DNA from 2 places in the Carnobacterium iners genome. Region 2 is predicted to be linked to the other one. Evidence: a T-box and tRNA genes for the amino acid it is inferred to sense, from the RefSeq annotation. Region 2 holds a T-box; the other holds one or more tRNA genes.
What was found. A T-box is a leader RNA that pairs with one kind of tRNA and senses whether it is charged. The one in region 2 lies ahead of leuS (leucine--tRNA ligase), so its partner is inferred to be a tRNA-Leu.
Positions count from the first base shown of each region.

Region 1: it encodes a tRNA-Leu, which carries the amino acid that the T-box ahead of leuS (leucine--tRNA ligase) is inferred to sense. The anticodon was not compared.

Region 1 is NZ_FXBJ01000002.1:1,357,236-1,366,187, forward strand. It holds gene B9Y54_RS06610 (SprT family protein) at 1-55, shown strand, start outside; gene B9Y54_RS06615 (glycosyl hydrolase family 28-related protein) at 110-1,537, shown strand; tRNA gene B9Y54_RS06620 (tRNA-Leu) at 1,870-1,953, shown strand; gene B9Y54_RS06625 (response regulator) at 1,988-2,530, shown strand; gene B9Y54_RS06630 (hypothetical protein) at 2,580-2,810, shown strand; gene B9Y54_RS06635 (helix-turn-helix domain-containing protein) at 2,820-3,116, shown strand; gene B9Y54_RS06640 (DUF368 domain-containing protein) at 3,412-4,308, shown strand; gene B9Y54_RS06645 (substrate-binding domain-containing protein) at 4,477-4,941, shown strand; gene B9Y54_RS12330 (hypothetical protein) at 5,096-5,263, shown strand; gene mgrA (L-glyceraldehyde 3-phosphate reductase) at 5,438-6,427, shown strand; gene gloA2 (SMU1112c/YaeR family gloxylase I-like metalloprotein) at 6,488-6,877, shown strand; gene gloA (lactoylglutathione lyase) at 6,901-7,284, shown strand; gene B9Y54_RS06665 (hypothetical protein) at 7,353-7,766, opposite strand; gene B9Y54_RS06670 (ROK family protein) at 8,274-8,531, shown strand; gene B9Y54_RS12765 (GDSL-type esterase/lipase family protein) at 8,786-8,952, shown strand, end outside.
Region 2 is NZ_FXBJ01000002.1:40,396-49,347, forward strand. It holds gene B9Y54_RS00300 (putative polysaccharide biosynthesis protein) at 1-334, opposite strand, end outside; gene leuS (leucine--tRNA ligase) at 533-2,950, opposite strand; T-box leader at 3,026-3,250, opposite strand; gene B9Y54_RS12595 (hypothetical protein) at 3,442-3,579, opposite strand; gene B9Y54_RS00315 (LysM peptidoglycan-binding domain-containing protein) at 3,746-7,072, opposite strand; gene B9Y54_RS00320 (ISLre2 family transposase) at 7,405-8,814, shown strand.

The DNA.
Region 1 (8,952 bases), 1.3 Mb from region 2:
ATTTGTTTGCGGAAAATGCAAAGGCAAATTAATTTTACAGGATTTGCAGCAATAACTTTAGATAGTAGACTAATAATTTTTTTAACCTATCAGAATATGAGGTGATAGAATGTATCAAAGTACAGCTATTCAAGAACTATTAACAAAAACTTTTCCAGACTACAATAAAAAAGCAGCTAAACAGGAAGCGATTAATGAAACAGACAAACAATTTACCTTATTAAGTGGATTAGTTGAACCAGAAGAAATTAAAAAAGATTGGTTAATAGATTCTTTTTTAACTAAAAGAAAAACAGATTTTACAACCTCTCGTGCAGTGAGCCTTGCGAACGAATGGGACGTTTCCCCTGAATGGAAAGGTCAACTAGATCAAGCAATGGTTCGTTTAAGTAACCGAACTAGGGTGGTGTCTGTCATAGACTACGGTGCGGTTGGCGACGGCATCACAGATTGTACGCAAGCTTTTGAAAAAGCTGTTTCATCAGGATTTCGCTGTGTCGTTATTCCACCAGGAAAATATTGTGTAGATGGCATTAAATTGCCCTCTTATATAGAGTTGATTGGGAGCGGGACAGAACAAACGCACTTGATCCTTTCTGGTTCTGCACCTAAAAGAGCAAAGCTACTGACAAATCGTCATTATTTAAAAGGGAATAGCCACATTCGAATTGAAGGCTTAACATTAGATTGGAACCATAAGCGAATTTCAGGTAGCCAAAGAACAGCATCAGGTGGGACTAGTTCAAGTGGACTCACATTAGCTCATGTTCGTTTTGCTTTAGTTCGAAACGTGACAGTAAAAAACCCGGGTCTACATGGTGTTGATGTCACCTCAGCTTTTTACAGTTATTTAGGAGATGGCAAGCGTTCGCGTCTTGGAAGCCAGTATGTTTGGGTAGATCAAGTAGAGTCTTTTGGATTTGGCGACGATGGTATTACAACACATCATAGCGATGATATTTTAATTTCTAATTGTTTTCTACACCATCCAAGTGGACGCGCACATAAAAAAGGCTTTTCTAATTCTAATGGGATAGAAATAGATGATGGCTCTCAACATGTAACACTAGTTAATAATTTAAGTGCCTACTGTTTTGGGGGTATAGAAATAAAAGCTCATAAAACAAGTTCGGCAGCTACAGATACCCAAATTATTGGTCATTTTTCTTATTGTGATAATCGTTCCTATAATTTTAGACATATTGGACACCATCTTTCAACTGATGAAGCAAGTTTTTCAGCTTTTGGAATACGCGGAACGTTTCTTGCTTCTTACTTTCCTCAAGAAATAAGCCTCTATGCTAACTCTACAAAAAGAGCTCTCGTCATATCAGCTTATCAAAAAGTAGCAATCAATCATTTTTTTGCTAAAGCACAATCAAATTTACCAATAGATTCTAGAAATAGAGCTATTTCAATTCAATACAGAGCAAGTGAAGTAATGATAAAGAATATTAGACTTAAAAATTATCCTGAGATAAATCAAGCTATTCGAGTGAGTGCTTCAACTTCTCATGTTCAAGTAGCACATAAGTAAAAATAAACGCCACACATTTTTTATGTGGCGTTTATTTTTATTAGATAAAGTATTTAGAAAAAAGTAAAACGATTGAAATTTAGAGGATAATTCTACTATATTATAGCTAAATTGTATTCCTATTAATAAACCCAAAGAATCATGCTAAGATTTTGTTTTAGTCAAGTGACTGCTACTTTTTTAATGTCAATAAATAGTTATGAGACGTATTTTAAGTTTTTTATGACTCATTTTACCTATTGCAAATTCACTCATGTAATTGTATAGTGATTAGTATAAGAAACAAGCTGTTTTTTTAATAGCTATCTATCCAACCAGGTAACGAAAATAATGCGGTCGTGGCGGAATGGCAGACGCGCCAGCTTGAGGGGCTGGTCGGGGTATCCCCGGTGGAAGTTCGAGTCTTCTCGGCCGCATAATATAAAAAGGTAAAGTGGCAGAGCTCAACTGATGATACAATTAGTGAGTTCTATTTTTATTGCCAAATACTTAAAAAACCTAAGAAGATTAAGGAACTACAAAATAAAAAAAGGTTGTTACCCAATAAATGTAAGCGAATACTTAAAGAAAATTAATAAGTTGAAAACGGGCGATGACAAAGTGTATTCTATTCTTTTAGTAGATGATGAACAATACATAAGACAATCCATTATTGAATTAGTGCAGTGGGAAAAGAAAGGCTTTTTTATACTGGAAGAAGCTGGTAATGGCGAAGAGGCCCTAGAAGTAATGGAAAAATATGGGCCAGATATTCTTATCGCAGATATATGGATGCCAGTCATGGATGAGATTGAATTATCTAGACGGATAAGAGAAAAACATCTATCTGTTAAAATTATTTTTCTAAGTGGTCATAATGATTTTGACTATGCAATAAGTAGAATAAAATTAAATATTATTGAATATTTATTGAAACCTATTTCGATAAGCGATTTAGAATGTATGCTTGAAAAGGTTCATGAAGCGTTGGATGAAAAAAAGAGAAGTGAATGATTTGGATAGAATAGAAACAAATTACTTAGAAAAATTTTAAGGAATTAAAATGTCCTTTTTAGTTTCATTGATTACGTATAACTATAAAGACATTCCTGGAGAAGAAATAAAAAAATTAGTTGAGACCTATCGATTAAATCTAAAAGGAAATCGACAAGTAATATTAAATGTCAATATTGATAAACTAAGTTTTAGAAAGAGTCAGTTGGACAATCATAACTTGGAGATGATGAAGTTCTCGCTAGCAAATGTTATCCGTCGAATCTTTAATAAGTACTAAAATAGCGAAGTGTTTAATTTCACAGCTAATATTGTTTTGATGCTATCATATACAAAAGAAACGATTGATTTATACAAAGATAGTATTGTAAAAGAAATCCCATTTTCTTTTACAAATGCACTAATAAAAATCCGAATGGAAAAGGTTAAAGAGTATTTGTTGACGACAGATTGCAAAGTACTTGAAGCAGCAGTAGATTCTGTTTATACCGATCAGCATTATTTTTCTTATTGCCTTAAAAAATATTTTGGAGAATCGCCAATTAAAGTCTGTGAAACATTCAAAGAAAAAGAGTTATTAATTTAATTTATCAGCAGTAAAGAAGTGAAGCCATATGTTTAAATCTATTAGACAAGTAAGTAGCTCTTGATCGGGCAAACAATAAAAAATAGCTGAACCCATTTTTACTGAAGTCGAATGGATTACAAAAAAATATGTACTAGCCAAATAAACAGAAATTTTTATTTCCATTTTCTCCCTATTATCCCTAATAAAAAAAAAGACTAAAAATAGAAATTCTTAATTCTTTTTTAATTTCACTTGATAGCTTACTTCTGTTATTATGTTAAAGTAGCAAATTATATAGTAAATGAGGATGAATATGAATTATTTAATAGATATACTTAAAGGAATGGTCATTGGGATTTCAAATATTATACCCGGAGTAAGTGGAGGAACGATGGCGGTTTCGCTTGGAATTTATGATCGTATGATCTTTTCAATTAGTCAGTTATTTAAGAATTGGAAGGCTAGTTTAAAAACACTGTTGCCTATCTTGATTGGTGCTGCATTTGGAATCGTTGCGTTCACGTACACCATTGAATTTTTATTAAGTCAGTACACACTTCCAACAGCATTAGCTTTTGTTGGGTTAATATTAGGTGGAGTTCCCGTTTTATGGGTCTCTTTTAAAGCAGGATTAAAAATGAAGAACGAAAAGCTAACCATTAGTCACTTAGTTGTTTTTATTATTATGTTTGCATTAGTAGCTGTTTTACCTATGTTTCAAGGAGTTGAGTCTTCTTTTGAAGCTATTGCAATTACACCAGTTAGTATGATAAAACTCTTCTTTATTGGTATTATCGCTTCGGCAACAATGATTGTTCCGGGTATGAGTGGTTCATTAGTTTTAATGATTTTAGGGTACTATTATTCTATTATCAATACGATTACGAGTTTTATTGATGCTTTACGAGCCGGAGATATGGTATCTCTTTTACCTAATTTTATTATCTTAAGTGTTTTTGGTGTTGGTGTTTTAATTGGAATCTTTTTAATTAGTAAAGTCATTGAGTATTTATTTAAGCATTATAGTTCGTTAACGTACAGTGGTATTTTAGGTTTAGTATTAGCTTCGCCTTTTGCCATTATGTACAATACCGATGCGTTAAATGATTTAACTACAGCAAATGGATTACCCTTTGCCCTGATTGGATTAGCCTTAATGGTTTTATGCTTTATGGGGATTTATCAGTTAAGTAAAAAAAAGATTCACTAAGATAAATTGTATGAAATGTGTAAAAAAGTAGAGAAATCTACTTTTTTTTTGTGAAAAATAAACATCGTATCATTTTGAACAAAAACAGTATCATATCAAATAATTCTTTACTGCTTAAAAAGTTAACGTTTACATGTAAGGGGAATAAATTAGTTGGAGGTTCGGAAAATGAGTAAATTTAAAAAATTGTTAGCTTCAGCTGCGGTATCAACGATTAAAGATGTAGGTATTGAAGTAAATGAAATTGGACAACAAGTAGCAAACTGGGATGCAGATAAAGCGAATACAGCTTGGTTATCTCGTGGAAGCGATAACGTCGAAGTTGTTTTAGTGAATAATGATTCAATGGCATCTGGTGTAACCTCTGCATTGCAATCTGTTGGTTACAACAAGGGCGGTGACAAACATATTACCGTATTTGGCGTAGATGCTACAGATGAAGCAGTAGATTTAATTGCTAAAAACTATATGTCAGGTACCGTTAAACAAGTTGCAGTAGGAATGGCAGAAGCTATTTGTGCATTAGAGTTAAACGCTACTCAGGGCAAAGATTATATTGAAGGCACAGACTATGAATGCGATGATACAGGAATTTCAATCCTTCTCCCTTATCAAGTTTATTCTAGGGAATAATTAGTTTGTCAACTAAGGTTTGATATTTGTCGGCGTAAGTCTTTATCTTCAGTACATCATCAAAGGACTAATTATCATTTTAGCTATTTCTATTGATGTCCGTAAATACATTGTTAAAAAATAAAAATAGTAGTCCAGATTGGAGAGTCTCATTTTGGAAGAAATAGAAAATGTTGATTTATCAAAAACAGAGGAACAAGCAAATGTAAAAAAAGTCTTATACAAAGATTTACTTTATGAAAAAATTGACGTTAGCGTAGATTCAATAAATAAATTTATATTTGGAATTGTTGTAGCATTGGCTATTGCGTTACTAAGTTAATAAAATAAAAAGACATTTACATTAGTGGACTATAATTTTAGTTCATTCAGTGGATGTCTTTTTATCTAAATATTTACTCAGACTGAATAAGCTAATCACATCGGTTGTTATCTATATATGGAAACGATATAATAAAAAAGTATAGTAAATAATTGAAAGAAGCGGAGTGATTCAATGTATCAAGCAGCAGAAGATCGTTATGAAAAAATGATTTACAATCGTGTGGGAAATAGCGGATTAAAATTACCAGCTTTATCACTAGGACTGTGGCATAATTTCGGTGATGTCGATTTATTTGAAAATAGTCGTAAAATGGTTCACCGTGCTTTTGATTTAGGTATTACTCATTTTGACTTAGCAAATAATTATGGTCCTCCTGCAGGCAGTGCGGAAGAAAATTTTGGTCACATACTAAAAAAAGATTTACTTCCTTACCGTGATGAATTAATCATATCTAGTAAAGCAGGTTACTATATGTGGCCAGGACCTTATGGTGAATTCGGTTCTAAAAAGAATTTGACAGCTAGTATTGACCAAAGTTTAAATCGTATGGGGCTAGACTATGTAGATATTTTTTATTCTCACCGTCCAGATCCAGATACTCCTTTTGAAGAGACAGCTCAAGCTTTAGATTTAATGGTTCGTCAAGGTAAAGCTTTGTATATCGGTATTTCTAATTATTCTGCTGAACAAACAACAGAAATTACAAAAATATTTAAAGATCTTAAAACTCCGTTTATTATCCACCAACCATCATACAGTATGTATAATCGTTGGATAGAGGATGGCTTACAAGATGTTTTACAAGAAAACAAACTAGGTTCTATCGCTTTTAGTCCATTAGCTCAAGGTATGTTAACAGACCGCTACCTTGGTGGCATTCCAGAAGATTCTAGAGCAGGACGTTCAAGCAGTATTTTTCTAGATGAAGAAAAAGTTCATGCTAAAATAGATCAATCTAGGGCTTTGAATACTATTGCAAAACGTCGCGGGCAAACATTAGCTGAGATGGCTGTTTCATGGATTTTAAGAGATGGAAAAGTAACAAGTGTCCTAATCGGAGCAAGTAAAGTTAGTCAAATCGAAGACAATGTTAAAGCGTTAGATAATCTTAATTTTACATTAACAGAATTAGCTGAAATTGAAAAAATCTTGCGGTCTTAATTAAAAACTTAGAGTTGAGGGCGAAAATCGTTTCGTCTTCTTTCGTTGGAGGATAAAAAAATGAAGCTGAATCGCATTCACCATGTGGCTATTATCGCATCAGATTATGAAAAGTCTAAGTATTTTTATACAGACATACTAAATTTAGAAATCATTCGAGAAAATTATAGAAAAGAACGAGATTCGTATAAGTTAGATTTGAAAATTGGAGAGAGCGAAATAGAATTATTTTCCTTTCCAAATCCACCGGAACGCCCGACGACCCCGGAAGCTCGTGGATTAAGGCACCTCTGTTTTTCTGTAGATGATCTTAATAAAACAGTAGCTGAATTAAACCAAAACGGCATTGCAACAGAAAGGATTCGTCTAGATGAGTTTACTGGAGGCTTATATACGTTCTTAAAAGATCCAGATGGTTTACCAATCGAGTTGTATATGACGAATAAATAAAAAGTAGAAAAGGAGTTTTTAAAATGGCGAAAACGATGTTGCATACGTGTGTGAGAGTAAAAGATTTAGAAAAATCAATGGATTTTTATACCAATATACTTGGTTTTTACCAAGTTAGACGTGCAGATTATCCAGATTCGAAATTTACACTTGTTTATTTAGCTATTAAAAAAGGCGGCTATGAGCTAGAATTAACGTACAATTATGATCAAGCAGAACCTTACGAATTAGGAAATGGCTATGGTCATATTGCTATCGGAGTAGACGATTTAAAAGCAACACATCAAGAATACAAAGCAACAGGCAACGAAGTAACGGATTTGAAAGAACTAAGTGATGGAGCAGCAAATTACTTCTTTATTTCAGATCCAGACGGTTACAAGATTGAAGTTATTCAAAATAAGTAAGGTTACAATTGATAAAGATAAAAGAAAACGAGTAAGGGATAAATTTCCCCCCACTCGTTTTTTTCAATCTATTTTTTTTTGGTCCCAATTTCCTCCATAAGGTGCATCATATTTCTGCTGTGCCAAGGTGATGCAGCATTTTCTTGCGGAATAAAGTAATGTTCTGCTAGTTTAGAGTCATTTTGATATTCGACAATTAGTTTATTATCAGCGGCTGGTTTTTCGAAATAAAGATTTTTAATTTCACTTAATGGTACTTGATTATAAATACCTTCTTTTAAGGAATTTGTTTTTTGATCTAAAGGAATTAAAACCAATTCATTCTTTGAAAAATTGATACAATAGGACTTTTGTTTATTTTTTTTGAAAATAGAAACAAGCCAATTTTCTTTAGATGGTACTTTTTCAGCTAAAATAGATTGCCCCTGTTTCGATTCTAAACCGTGTCGTTTTAGAAAATTTAAAACAGTTTCTTCTTCCATTTTTGTGAAGCCTCCTCTAATAATTTGACTACCACGTTTGAATAAAACGCCTATTACCAGTATAAGGCAAAAAAGACCTATTTGCTATTTTAACGTATAAAGGACTCAGACTAGGGAAAAATAAAGAGACTCAACTTATTTTAGCCTGGTAAAAAATAGCCTATTCTTAAACATAAGGAAGGATTCAATGTCAAATTTAGCATTTGATATAAGTGAAATGTCAATTAAACATGGCATCTAGAAAGAGGAGAAGTTGATCCGCAAAGGAAACCTGGAAATACCGGCTACATGGATAGAAATGAAGCAGGCATTTAAAAATATAAAAATACAATATGAGAAATAAGGCATTGCGTTTAGTTCTCTTGGAGCGGTCAATCAGGTAGGACGTTAGATAGATGAAGCAAGTGTAGTACCTTATATACAACGATTTCTTATTTACAATGAATTAGAAAAAGAGTTTAATTACTTAGTAGCTTTCAAAAATGATGCAAATAGTGTTGCCTTAGCTTGAGATTTGGAAAAGGTGCTGCTAAAGACCTTGAAAATACTTTATTCGCAGTCATCAGAACAAGCATCGAGGGATGTGTTATTGTGAATAGTGAAATCAAACAGGGCCAACATTTATTTGGCGGAGAGTTTGGATTCATGCCAGTAACTGATAAACAAGTATTTAGTGATTTAGGAACAGCCGTCAAAATGGCAGTACGTTGTGCATTAAGAAAAAATAAAAAACCAGCAAGTATTTCTGGAGAAGAAATTTTTTAATTAGTGGAACAAGGGGACTTGACGGTAAAAGAGGAAGTTTAAATTTTCTCCACTTATTTAGCATGTGGTGATGTCTAATAAGTTCAGCTTAATTGAAAAATTAGAAGAATTTGATGGAATTATGAAGGTAGCTACCATATCTTCCTTTAAGCCTATTATCAAAACATGTACATTCGAAAATGACGCAAATTTAATTTGGAACAGTCTATAATTATTTACAAAAAATAAATTAAAAAAGTAAAGAAGGTAAAAAAATGAAGTTAAATAAAAATGATACGATTCTTTTTATTGGAGACAGCATTGCAGATGTAGGACGCATTCGTGAAGATTTAAAAGACTTAGGTAAAGGCTATCCTTTATTAACGGCCTCATATTTATTGGAACGTTATCCGGAACTTGAATTAACGTTTCTTAACCGTGG
Region 2 (8,952 bases):
TTACTTGCAACCCTTTTTTGTAAATATCTTGACTGATTTTATACTCCCCTAATGCATTATAATACGATACTTGCTTTGCAATTGCTGAAGGTACACCGGCCGTTGCAATATTTAAGAATAGTGCGTACGGAGTATACCCAATCGTGTACAGTGCGTTAGCAGAATTGGCTACTTCTTGATTTCCCATCCATGCCATCCAAGGAATAATATACAATGCGCCTAACAGACGGGATAAAATACTGCCTCCGGTCATCCAAGCAGATCCACTGACCATTTTCTCTCTTGAACTTTTTTCGCTGACTAGCCCTTTTTCTTCAACTTTATCCTTTGACATTTCTTATACCCTACTCTCATCCTTTTATGTACTAATGTCTATTCTACTTCTTTACGAATTTGGTTGCAATCTCTTTACTGAGACACTTGTGTAATTTTATGAAATCTTACGTTTAGTTTTAGGTATTCTCAAGATAGCAAAAGAACTAAAACGACAAGACTCTACTGTCTCACCATTTTAGTCCTCTATTTCTCGATTTTAGTTTGCTACAATATTAACCAATCTTCCAGGAACAACAATCACTTTTCGAATCGTTTTACCTGCTAATGATTCTTTCATTTTTTCATTATTCAAAGCTAAATCTTCTAATTCTTGTTTTGTTATTTCTTTTGGCGCTTTAGCTTTAGCTTTTAATTTACCATTTAATTGAAAAACGACTTCAATTTCGTCTTGTGTTAGGAATGATTCTTCGTAACTTGGCCATACTACATAAGAAATACCTTCGTCCTTAGTATTGAGCATAGACCATAGCTCTTCGCCTAAGTGAGGTGCGATTGGCGCTAGCAACTGAACAAACCCTTTTACGTAATCGACTGGTAAAGCTTTCGCTTTGTAAGCTTCGTTTACAAAAATCATCAATTGTGAAATAGCCGTGTTAAAACGCAGCTGTTCAAAATCTTCTGTTACTTTTTTTACTGTTTGATGGTAAACAAGATCTAACGAACCATCATTGATAGTCGTAATGCGATCGCGTAATTTGCCTTCTTCATCAACCAATAAGCGCCAAACGCGATCTAAGAACTTACGGCTACCCTCTAATCCATTTTCATCCCAAGCAATTGATGCATCTAATGGACCCATAAACATTTCATACATCCGTAACGTATCTGCACCAAATTTTTCGACAACTTCATCAGGATTGACAACATTGCCTTTTGATTTAGACATCTTCTCATTATTTTCTCCAAGAATCATTCCTTGATTAAATAATTTTTGGAAAGGTTCTTTTGTCGGTACAACTCCAATATCATATAAAAATTTATACCAGAAACGGGCATACAATAGATGCAATACAGCATGTTCTGCTCCACCAATATAAATATCGACAGGCAACCATTCCTTCAGTTTTTCAGGATCAGCTAGCATATCAGGATTTCCAGGATCGATAAAACGTAAGAAATACCATGAACTGCCTGCCCATTGTGGCATCGTATTTGTATCGCGACGACCTTTCATACCAGTAATAGGATTGACTACATTTACCCATTCTTTAATATTTGCTAATGGTGACTCGCCTGTTCCACTAGGTTTTATGTGTTCTGTTTTTGGTAACAATAATGGCAACTCTTCATCAGGCAGAGTAGTAGATGTTCCATCTTCCCAATGAATAACTGGAATAGGTTCTCCCCAATAGCGTTGACGAGCAAACAACCAATCACGCAAACGGTATGTTGTTTCTGGGTGACCTACTTTATTTTCTTCCAACCAGTTATTCATTTTAGTGATACTTGTTTCTTTATCTAATCCATTTAAGAAATCGGAGTTAATGTGTAACCCATCTTCTAAAAAGGCTTCTTCTGCAATATCTCCGCCTTCAAGAACTGGGGTAATCGTTAAATCAAATGTTTTCGCAAAATCATAGTCACGTTGATCGTGCGCAGGCACAGCCATAATAGCTCCCGTACCATAAGAAGCCAGAACATAATCCGCAATCCAAATAGGCATTTTCTCGCTATTTACTGGATTAATTGCATAAGCTCCCGTAAAGACACCGGTTTTATCCTTATTTAAATCTGTTCTTTCTAAATCACTTTTAAGGCTAACTTTTTTAAGGTAAGCTTCAACGGTCTCTTTTTGTTCTGAAGTAGTAATATTACCTACCAACTCTTTTTCTGGTGCTAAAACACAATAAGTAGCTCCAAATAGTGTATCTGGACGTGTTGTGAAGACCGTAAATTCTTGATCTGAATCTTGAACAGAAAATTTAACAGTAGCTCCAACAGACTTGCCTATCCAATTGCGCTGCATCTCTTTAATACTTTCAGGCCAATCGACTAATTCTAAATCATCTAATAAACGTTCTGCGTATGCCGTAATTTTTAACATCCATTGTTTCATTGGTTTACGAAAAACCGGATACCCGCCACGTTCGCTTTTGCCATCAATCACTTCTTCATTTGCTAAAACAGTTCCTAATTCTGGACACCAGTTAACCGCTACTTCTGCTTCATAAGCTAAGCCCTTTTCATATAATTTAGTAAAAATCCATTGAGTCCATTTATAGTAATCAGGATCCGTTGTATTAATCTCGCGTTCCCAATCATAACTAAAGCCTAATGAATTGATTTGACGTCTGAACGTTTCAATATTTTTCGCCGTAAATTCAGCAGGATCATTTCCCGTATCTAAAGCATATTGTTCTGCTGGTAGTCCAAAAGCATCCCAGCCCATGGGATGTAAAACATTGTATCCTTGTGCACGTTTCACCCGTGAAAGAATATCTGTTGCTGTATATCCTTCAGGGTGACCAACGTGTAATCCTTGACCAGACGGATAAGGAAACATATCTAACGCATAAAACTTTTCTTTTTCTGTATCTTCTGTTGTTTTGAACGTATTTTGTTCTTTCCAGTGGTGTTGCCACTTTTTCTCAATTTTCTTATGACTAAAACTCATAACTTTTATCCCTCTTTCTCTTTTTGTCTATAAAATTAAAAATCGCCCTATGAGTCCAGATATTTACTCTGTTACTCATAGGACGATTGGATCAGTCGATAATCGTGGTACCACCTAAATTTTCTACACATTATCGTATAGACTCTTCTTACCTTTAACGCAGGCGTTACGACTTTACTTACTGTTCATTTCAGTAAAGCTACATCCAAGGTGAGTTCGATAATGTTCTTTATGCATTTCCACCATCCATGCACTCTCTATAAAAGAAGGATTTCTACTATTCCTTTTCTTTATATTTAACTATTTACCTTATTCTATCAAATAAAGACCCCGTGAGCAAGAAGAAAAAAACAGGATTTTTAATTACACGTAGACATTATCTTATTAAATAATTAAGCAATAAATTAAATTTGTGAAAACAAGTAACTAAGCTCTATTTCGTCCTGATAAACCATACAACTAGACTTTAAAGCTAGAACTCCAAAGTCTTTTTAAATAGATTGTTTTCTTAATTTAATTATTTCATCAGAGACGAATTGTACTTCAGTTCCAACAATAGCTTTAATGTTATAGACTGAAACTTTATTAATTTCAGCAACGCCTACAGATTTAATTTTTTTCGTCAACAAGTGACATATCTTAAACTTCCAGTTTTAAACGTGTTGTCCAGTTGTCGATAGACACAACGTTAGCGTCTCCGCCTAATATACCAATTTATATTTAAAAAAAGAAATAAAAAAGGGCAAACTTTAGATTTCTCTAAGTTTAACCCTTTTACTAGCAAATCATTTGTTTTTATTTAATTAAAATGGACTGACCAACAAAAATAATATCTGTTTTCAAATAATTCCACTCTTTTAATTTTGTTACTGGAATATTTATTTTTTTTGAAATAGCCCATAATGTGTCACCAGGTAAAACACGATATATTTTTGTTGCATTTTCTTTTATAGGCACATTTTGTGTTACAGATTGAAATATTAACTTTTGGCCTATATAGATAACATCGGATTTCAACTTATTCCATGATTTTAAGTTTGCTACCGATACCTTATTACTCGCTGCAATACCCCATAATGAGTCACCATTTTTAACTTGGTAACTTGACGTTACTGTTGTATTTGAGTCTGTTTGACCAGAGTCAGGTTTGTTTACTCCTGGTGTTGGTGTCGTAACTGTCTCTTTAATGAGTAGCTTTTGGCCTATAGAGATAACATCAGATTTCAAATTGTTCCATGATTTTAAATTTGCTACCGATACCTTATTGCTCGCCGCAATACCCCATAATGAGTCACCATTTTTAACTTGGTAACTTGACGTTACTGTTGTATTTGAGTCTGTTTGACCAGAGTCAGGTTTGTTTACTCCTGGTGTTGGTGTCGTAACTGTCTCTTTAATGAGTAGCTTTTGATCTATATAGATAACATCAGATTTCAAATTATTCCATGATTTTAAATTTACTACCGATACCTTATTGCTCGCCGCAATACCCCATAATGAGTCACCATTTTTAACTTGGTAACTTGACGTTACTGTTGTATTTGAGTCTGTTTGACCAGAGTCAGGTTTGTTTACTCCTGGTGTTGGTGTCGTAACTGTCTCTTTAATGAGTAGCTTTTGACCTATAGAGATAACATCAGATTTCAAATTATTCCATGATTTTAAATTTGCTACCGATACCTTATTACTCACTGCAATACCCCATAATGAGTCACCATTTTTAACTTGGTAACTTGACGTTACTGTTGTATTTGAGTCTGTTTGACCAGAGTCAGAAGGGTTGCCTTCTGGTGTTGGTGTCGTAACTGTCTCTTTAATGAGTAGCTTTTGATCTATATAGATAACATCAGATTTCAAATTATTCCATGATTTTAAATTTACTACCGATACCTTATTGCTCGCCGCAATACCCCATAATGAGTCACCATTTTTAACTTGGTAACTTGACGTTACTGTTGTGTTTGAATCTGTTTGACCAGAGTTAGAAGGGTTGCCTTCTGGTGTTGGTGTCGTAACTGTCTCTTTAATGAGTAGCCTTTGACCTATATAGATAACATCAGATTTCAAATTATTCCATGATTTTAAATTTGCTACTGATACCTTATTACTCACTGCAATACCCCATAATGAGTCACCATTTTTAACTTGGTAACTTGACGTTACTGTTGTATTTGAGTCTGTTTGACCAGAGTCAGAAGGGTTGCCTTCTGGTGTTGGTGTCGTAACTGTCTCTTTAATGAGTAGCTTTTGATCTATATAGATAACATCAGATTTCAAATTATTCCATGATTTTAAATTTGCTACCGATACCTTATTACTCACTGCAATACCCCATAATGAGTCACCATTTTTAACTTGGTAATTTGACGTTACTGTTGTATTTGAGTCTGTTTGACCAGAGTCAGAAGGGTTGCCTTCTGGTGTTGGTGTCGGCATAGTAGTTGGTTTATCAGATGTATTTCCACCTGTGTATCCTTTATCAAATCTAGTTAAATTATTATCCTTAATAATTCTATTTAATTTTGAAGCATAGCTTGGATCTGTTGCATATCTTCCTTGCAGCCAGGCTGTAGCATCACTATAGCTACTTGTATTACCTATCCATGCACCAGAATAAAAATTAGAATCCCAATTGGTTCCTTTTTTTAATAGATTTGCATTATCTTGTAATGATTCAGAATGAGAGGGATACTTTTTAAAGTTTTGTGGAAGACGAATCCAGCCACCTTTGACACTATATTCGTCAGTATACATTGTGACTGTTTGGCCTTGGTAGCTTCCCTTAATACCAAATAAATTATGATTCGGTGCTGTTGCTAGCTTGCTACTACCGTACCCACTTTCCAGTGCTGCTTGAGCAACCATTACTGAAGCATAAAGATTGTTTTTAGGTGCTACTTCTGCTGCGTAAGCTCCAATAAAGTTTACAAATTCTTTATTGGACATTTTTTCAATACCTTTGTTGGAATTTATTACTTCGTTCGATTTTTTCACAATTTCAGCACCTGATTTATTTACAGCTAAAGCATCGCCTGGATGAATTAAATTTGAAGAAAGATTATTCCACCCCTTTAGTTCAGCTAAAGAAATCCTATGTGCTTTTGAAATTTCATTTAATGTATCTCCTGATTTAACAATATATATTTTAGCTAAATCTGCTTTCCCTGCTTTTTTAGTTGCTACTCTCTTCGCTGCAGCTTGATCAGCTCTAGATTTTTCTGCAGCTACTCTCTCCGCTGCGGCTTGATCAGCTCTAGATTTTTCTGCAGCTACTCTCTCCGCTGCGGCTTGATCAGCTCTAGATTTTTCTGCAGCTACTCTCTCCGCTGCGGCTTGATCAGCTCTAGATTTTTCTGCAGCTACTCTCTCCGCTGCGGCTTGATCAGCTCTAGATTTTTCTGCAGCTACTCTCTCCGCTGCAGCTTGATCAGCTCTAGATTTTTCTGCAGCTACTCTCTCCGCTGCAGCTTGATCAGCTGTATATTTCTCTGCAGCTACTCTCTCCGCTACAGCTTGATCGACTGTAAATTTCTCTGCAGCTAATCTCTCTGCTGCAGCTTGATCGACTGTAAATTTCTCTGCAGCTAATCTCTCTGCTGCAGCTTGATCGACTACTGCAGTACCTCTATTCAAATTGTTTTCTATACCTGATTTATATGTACTAGTAATTTCTTCTCCATCATTTACAGATAAGCCATTTGTTCTTTCAACCGCAAACATCTTATTACTTAATTCTTCAATTTCATCAATCGTTAGCTCTTCAAAGTTAATTTTTTTAAATTTTTCTTCACCTAAAAAAAGTTTTAGATCTTTGATTTTTTGATCTCTTTCATTTTTTGCATCTTCTGAGAGATCTTGTGTAATTTCTATTTTAATTTCTTCGTATATTTTTATTGTTTTCTCTGAAACTTCATTAAAATTATCCAGTTTTTCCTTGTTAGAATTTTCTGAAGCGTCAGTGGTAGCTACTACTGAAAAAGAAGGAAACGTTAATAAACCAATTAACAAGGTCGTACTGAAAACTGCCGTTCCTCTTTTATACATCATATGTGACTGAGTGAATTGAGTGATAGTTCTCTTATTAGTAATAGCATCTATTCTTTCTTTTCTAGTTTTATCCAATACTATACCTCCTATTTTAGATAAATTCCACAATAAAATAACTGTAGTGTTTATTGAAATACTCTTAACTTTTACTATTTACTTTATTATAGCGCTCTATACACGCATTTCATAGGTGGACTTTGATTGTGACAACCATTTTAATATACGACACACAATTGTAATGATAACATACCTTTAAATTAACTCTCTTTTTAACCCGCTATCCAGCTTTCTGTACGTGTAAAATAGTTCTCGAGAGGATATTATCTTTTTACTAGCAAAAATAAAGAAGGCGTTCTATCATAAATGTATGCTTACGCGGCAAATACATAAATGGAAGAGGCCTTCTTATGGATAACATTATATCAAAATTATACGAAATAATAAAGGAATCAAGCGATTTAATTGCTACAGAAGAATCTATTCAGCTTTATATGTATGAAGTATTTACGGAATTATTAGGAGATATATTTATACACGTAAACCAAACGATTAAGGAACAAAAGCAACAAGAAGGATGGAAAGTAAAGCGAGAAGATTGGAAAACAGTCCAATTTATTTTTGGGCCTGTCCGTTACCGTCGTACTTTAATGGCAGATCAAGAGAATCAAAATCATTATCCATTAGATGAGTGGTTGGGGATTCGAAAATACCAACGTCATAGTCCGCTCGTAGAAGTCAAAGTAGCAGAGTTAGCCAGTAAGTGTACCTATCGGGACACCGCTGAAACACTGAAAGAATGGACAGCAGTAGCGATGAGCCATCAAACAGTAGGCAGCCTCCTTAAACGAGTGGGAGAAGCACAAGCGCGTGAAGACGAAGAAATGGTGATTGAGCTAGAAGAGTCAGCAGCGTTACCAGGAGGAAAAAAAGTCGATTATTTCTATGCCGAAGCAGATGGTGTATTTGTCCGTGGGACAACAAAGAAAAAAAGTTTAGAGGTTCATCATGCACTTGTTTATGAAGGCTGGCAGAAAAATGGAAAGAGAGTCTCCTTGAAGGAGCCTAAAGCCATTATGACGACTAAAAAGACGGCTGGTTTTTGGGCAGAAGTACAAGCTTTTACAGCGACTCATTACGCGTTACAACACGCTCAAATCATTACCAATAGCGATGGTGGACCAGGCTATACCGCAGATAAATTCCAAGAAACTTTTTCGCAGTCGAATTATCCCGTGTTGAATCAATTAGACGCTTATCACATCTTTCAAGGCCTGAACCGTGCTTTTGGTGTACAAAGTAATCTCTTTAAACAGAACATTCATCAAGCGCTTAAAAAACATGATTTAGAGGCCCTAACGATCTGGTTGGACACTTATGAAAGTACCTTAGAAGAAACACAAGCAGTAGAAAAACTGGCTAGTTTTCGAACTTATCTTTTAAGAAATTGGGATCGGATTTTTGATTGGCGAGAAAAAGTAGAACAAGTACCGAAGGATGCCAGAGGTTTAGGCGCAATGGAATCGAATCAACGCCATATTTCTTTTCGGATGAAAAAACGTGGAATGCATTGGAGCGAAGTCGGTTGTGAAGCCATGGTGAAAGTGAAACAAGGGATCTTAAATCAAACGTTACGTGAAGCATATCTTCACCAGCAAACTAGAAGTACAAGACAACAACGTAAGGTGAAACAAACCGTTCGTGTATCGTCTTTAATGCATCAAAAGACGCGTCAGTCAGTTGGGGCAAAGAAAGGAACGATTCCGTTGTATGCCCCTCATTCTTCAGCAATGGGGCAGTTAATTAAAAGTTTTCGATAATTCCTGTCTGTTTGGGGAAGGGTCCATTTTTTTGGAACGTTCTCCAAACAGATGGGCCAGCAAACGGCAAAGCCGTGCGGTAGCAGATAGGTGTACAAAAGTAGAACGCCAAACTAGCCTAGTAATAGGACGACCGAG